Regions from separate parts of the Micrococcus endophyticus genome, predicted to be linked through region 1. Evidence: riboswitches for the same ligand, from Rfam matches in the RefSeq annotation. Region 1 holds a riboswitch; the other holds the start of a gene.
What was found. A riboswitch is a leader RNA that binds a small molecule or an ion and turns the genes downstream of it on or off. The one in region 1 is predicted to bind S-adenosylmethionine.
Positions count from the first base shown of each region.

Region 1 (2,190 bases):
GGAGTTGTCCTCGGGGGCGATGAAGCCGTAGCCCTTCTCAGCGTTGAACCACTTGACGGTGCCGACAGCCATGATGGTGTCCTTTCGATGTGCCGCCGCAGTGCGGTGGCGGTGTTGGACCGCGGCCCGGGATGGGACGCGGGTGAAGCGGCGAGACTGAACCGCTTGCCCAACACTCATCAGCACCGGCCGGGGCCGGGAGGACGAGCAGTGAAGATGGCGGGATACAGCTTGATCAACTTCAGACACCATCCTCGCACGGATCGGCCGCCGCCGGAACCACGTGGGGAATGTTCACCCGGAGTTCGCCCGCGACGGGCCTGAGGAGTCAGAGCGCGCGCAGGCCGTGGAACAGGTTGCGGTGCAGCGCGGCGGGCGCCACCTCGTCCGTGTGGTCCGCGAAGCCGGTCACCTCGAGCAGCACCACGGTGTGGTCCCCGGCCGGCACCTCGGCGTGCAGGCGAGTCTCCAGCCACAGCGCCGCGCCCTCGATGAGCAGGGCCTCGTTCGGGCTGACGTGGACGTCCAGGCCGGCGAACCGGTCGCCCTCGCGGGAGGCGAGCTGCCGGCACAGGTGGGTCTGGTCCGCCGCGAGCAGCGAGACGCCGAGCGAGGCGGCCTGCCGCAGGCGCGGCCAGGTGCGGGAGGTGTTCTGCGCGGAGAAGGCCACGAGGGCCGGCTCCCAGGAGATGCCCACGCCGAACGAGGAGGAGACCATCACCTCCCGACGGTCCTCGGCGAGGCCGGCCACGGCCACGACCCCGGTGGGGAACGCGGACAGGCCGGAGCGCAGGTTGTGGTGGGAGAGGTCGGTGTCCCACACGCGGGTGCGGTCATCGAGAGTCCGGGTCATGGCGTCGGTCCTCTGCAAGACGAACGCGGCTCCGCGGCGAGGCGGTCACGCGGATCGACACGATCCACGGAGGCGCGGTACTTGCCCGCCGGAGGTCCCCGGGGGCCGAATCATCACCTGGAGCACCCCACTACTGCGTGAGAGGGTTGCCGTCCCGCCGGCCAGGGCCGTGATGACGGGAACTCGTGATTCTGCGTCCCACACTAGGACCGTCCCCGCCGCCCGGTCAACGTGGTCCGTCAGATGGGACGGCGGGCCGGTCTTCCGGCGTCACAGTGCAGAGTCACGGGAGCGCAACGATTCGAGGGCGTCACGCTCGACGCGTTGCCCCGCCCTGTGGCCCGGGTCACACTGGGGCATCCGCCGCGCACCCCGCGCGGTCATCCTGCAGAGGGGAAGCCATGCCGCACCGCCGCCGTCGCCCCCGCGTCCCCGTCGCCCTGTCCGTCGCCGCGGCGCTCGGCCTGGCACTGTCCGCCTGTGCCTCCACGACGACGGCGGGCGTCGGCTCGCAGTCGCCCGCGCCGTCCTCGGCGGCGGGCACGACGTCCTCCGCCGCGGGCACGTCCTCCGCCGCACCGACGACCTCCGCCGCCCCGACGACGCCGGGCACCGCCGCCGAGATCGCCGGGGACGAGGCGGCCGCACAGGCCCAGGACGACGCCGCCACCCGGACCGCCCTGAACCGCGCCGTGGACGAGGACGGCATCCCCTACGCCGAGCTCGACCCGTCCCTGACCCTCGTCCCGGACGGCGCCTCGATCCTCTGGGAGGGGCTGGCCGTGGGGGCGCAGTCGCTGCGCGTGGACGCCCGCGCCGGGGAGGAGTACACGGTGGTGCTCCTCTGCGCGGAGCAGGACGGGTCCCGCCGCAGCCTCGTGATGACCACGGTGCCGGGCGAGGACTTCAGCGACGTGATGGCGGAGTCCCCGGGCTGCGGCCACTGGTCCGCGGGGCTGCCCGCCCGCGAGGCGGATGGGCCGCTGACGCTGACCGGCGTCGTGCCCGACGGCGGCCCGTTCCGCATGGTGGTGTACCGGTCCGAGGGCTGACACCCTCGCCCTTGCCCAGCCCCGCCCGCTCAGCCCCGCTCGTCCGACGCGCGGCCGCGCAGTTCGTCCAGCTTGCGGCGGTCCCGCTTGGTGGGCCGGCCCGCGCCGCGCTCGCGGTGGGGCACCGCCAGCAGCTCGCGCGGGATCGGCGGCGGGGAGTGGTCGATGTAGTTCTTCACGGCCACGGGCGCGCCGACCCGCTTGCCGATCAGCCCGGTGACCTCGAGGATCCGCTCGCGCTGGTCCTTGCGCACCCGAACGCGGTCGCCCACGGCGAGGGTGTGG
Region 1 is NZ_JACHMW010000001.1:2,649,404-2,651,593, forward strand. It holds gene HDA33_RS12240 (cold-shock protein) at 1-72, opposite strand, end outside; gene HDA33_RS12245 (flavin reductase family protein) at 329-853, opposite strand; SAM riboswitch class IV at 926-1,044, opposite strand; gene HDA33_RS12250 (hypothetical protein) at 1,255-1,905, shown strand; gene HDA33_RS12255 (S4 domain-containing protein) at 1,935-2,190, opposite strand, start outside.

Region 2 (2,190 bases), 1.2 Mb from region 1:
TGGCGGCCGCCCTCGGGCAGGGCCGCGCGGGGCGGCCGGCTCACGGTGGCCGTCACTCCCGCTCCCCCGCCGAGGCCGCCGCCGCGAAACCGCGCTCGAGGTCGGCGAGGATGTCCTCGAGGTCCTCCACGCCGAGCGAGAGCCGCACCAGGCCAGGGGTGACGCCGGCGGCGCGCTGCTCGTCGTCGGTGAGCTGGGAGTGGGTGGTGGAGGCCGGGTGCACCACGAGCGAGCGGACGTCGCCGATGTTGGCCACGTGGTGGTGCAGGGTGAGTCCGTCCACGAACGCGGCCCCGGCCTCGCGGCCGCCGGCGATCTCGAAGGAGACGAACGCGCCCGCGCCCTTCGGCAGGTAGCGCTGGGCGCGCTCGTGCCAGGGGCTGGACTCCAGGCCGGCGTAGACCACCTTCTCGACGTCGTCGCGACCCTCCAGCCAGCGCGCCACCGCGGCCGCGTTGGCCACCTGCCGCTCCATGCGCAGGGACAGGGTCTCCAGGCCGAGGTTCACCAGGAAGGCGTTGAACGGGGAGATCGCGGAGCCGTAGTCGCGCAGCAGCTGCACGCGCGCCTTGAGGATGAAGGCCAGGTTGGCGCCGAGCGGCGAGCCCACCCCGAGGTCCCGCGCGTAGACGAGCCCGTGGTACGACTCGTCCGGCTCGTTGAAGCCGGGGAAGCGCTCGGCGTGCTGCGCGTAGTCGAACGTGCCGGCGTCGACGATCACGCCCGCGATGGCCGCGGCGTGCCCGCCGAGGTACTTCGTGGCGGAGTGGGTGACGACGTCGGCCCCGTGCTCGATCGGGCGCAGCAGGTAGGGGGTGGCCAGCGTGTTGTCCACGATCAGCGGCACGCCGGCCTCGTGGGCGGCGTCGGCGACGGCGCGCACGTCCAGCACGTCCCCACGGGGGTTGCCGAGGGTCTCGCCGAAGAACGCCTTGGTGTTCGGCCGGACGGCGGCGCGCCAGGACTCGAGGTCGTCCGGGTCGGTCACGAACGTCGTCTCGACGCCGACCTTGGCGAGGGTGTGCTTGAACAGGTTCTGCGTGCCGCCGTAGAGGCTGGCCGAGGCGACCACGTGGTCGCCGGCGCCGGCGAGGTTGAGGATCGCGAACGTCGTCGCCGCCTGACCGGAGGCCAGCAGCAGCGCGCCGACACCGCCCTCGAGCGCGGCGATTTTCTCCTCCACCGGGCCCTGCGTCGGGTTGCCGATGCGGGTGTAGAGCGGGTCGAGGTCCTTGAGGGCGAACCGGTCCGCGGCCACCTGGGCGGACGGGAAGTCGAAGGAGGTGGTCTGGAAGATCGGCAGGGCGGTCGCACCGAAGGCGTGCTGACCGGGCGCGGCGCCCGCGTGGACCTGGGCGGTGGAGAAGCCCCAGGCGTCGGGGGTCGGGGTGGTCTGGTCGGTCATGGCGGACCCTCCTGAAGGGTTCAGGGGCCGGACCCGAACCGCCCCGCCCGGCGGCCGACGTGTCGATCCGGGAACCGGCGTCGTCGAGGTGCCGGAGATGACCCGGCGCCGTCGAGAGGGGCCGTGGGAGCGGCCCGCGCTTGCCGGCGCCCGTGCGGGACCGGCCTGGTCGTCACCCGGGGCACCCCACCGCGGAAGGAGGGTTGCCGGCCAGCATGCCGGGGCCTGTTGCTGGCTCTCGTGACCGTATGACCGAGTGTAGCCGTCCGCTCCGCCACGATTTCGTCACCCGTGTCACACGCGGATACGCTTCCGGCACGGGGACACCCGGCGCGTCAAGGGCCGGCCGATCCCCGCAGCTCGCACCCAGGTCAACCCCCCGGAGCACCGGGGGAACGGAGAGGAACAGCGCAGTGAACTCCTGTCGCATGGACCACGTGTCCTACGCCGCCGGCCCCGAGGGCCTGGACGCCACCGTCGCCCGCATCGCCGAGGCACTGGGCGTCGAGCGCATCAAGGGCGGCATCCACCCCCGCTTCGGCACGCAGAACGCCCTGTTCCCCATGGCGGGCGGGCAGTACCTGGAGGTCGTCGAGGCCCTCGACCACCCCGCCTCCCTCAGCGCGCCGTTCGGCCAGCTGGTCCGCGCCCGCTCCGAGCAGGGCGGCGGCTGGATGAGCTGGGCCGTGTCCACCACGGACATCGGCCGCTTCGAGCGCCGCCTCGGCCGCGAGGCCGTCCCCGGCAACCGTCGCTTCCCGGACGGCCGCGAGCTGTCCTGGCGT
Region 2 is NZ_JACHMW010000001.1:1,445,531-1,447,720, forward strand. It holds gene metX (homoserine O-acetyltransferase MetX) at 1-56, opposite strand, end outside; gene HDA33_RS06615 (bifunctional o-acetylhomoserine/o-acetylserine sulfhydrylase) at 53-1,405, opposite strand; SAM riboswitch class IV at 1,537-1,651, opposite strand; gene HDA33_RS06620 (VOC family protein) at 1,834-2,190, shown strand, end outside.
Region 2: it holds a riboswitch for S-adenosylmethionine, as region 1 does, so the genes downstream of both, HDA33_RS06615 (bifunctional o-acetylhomoserine/o-acetylserine sulfhydrylase) here and HDA33_RS12245 (flavin reductase family protein) in region 1, are expected to answer to the same signal.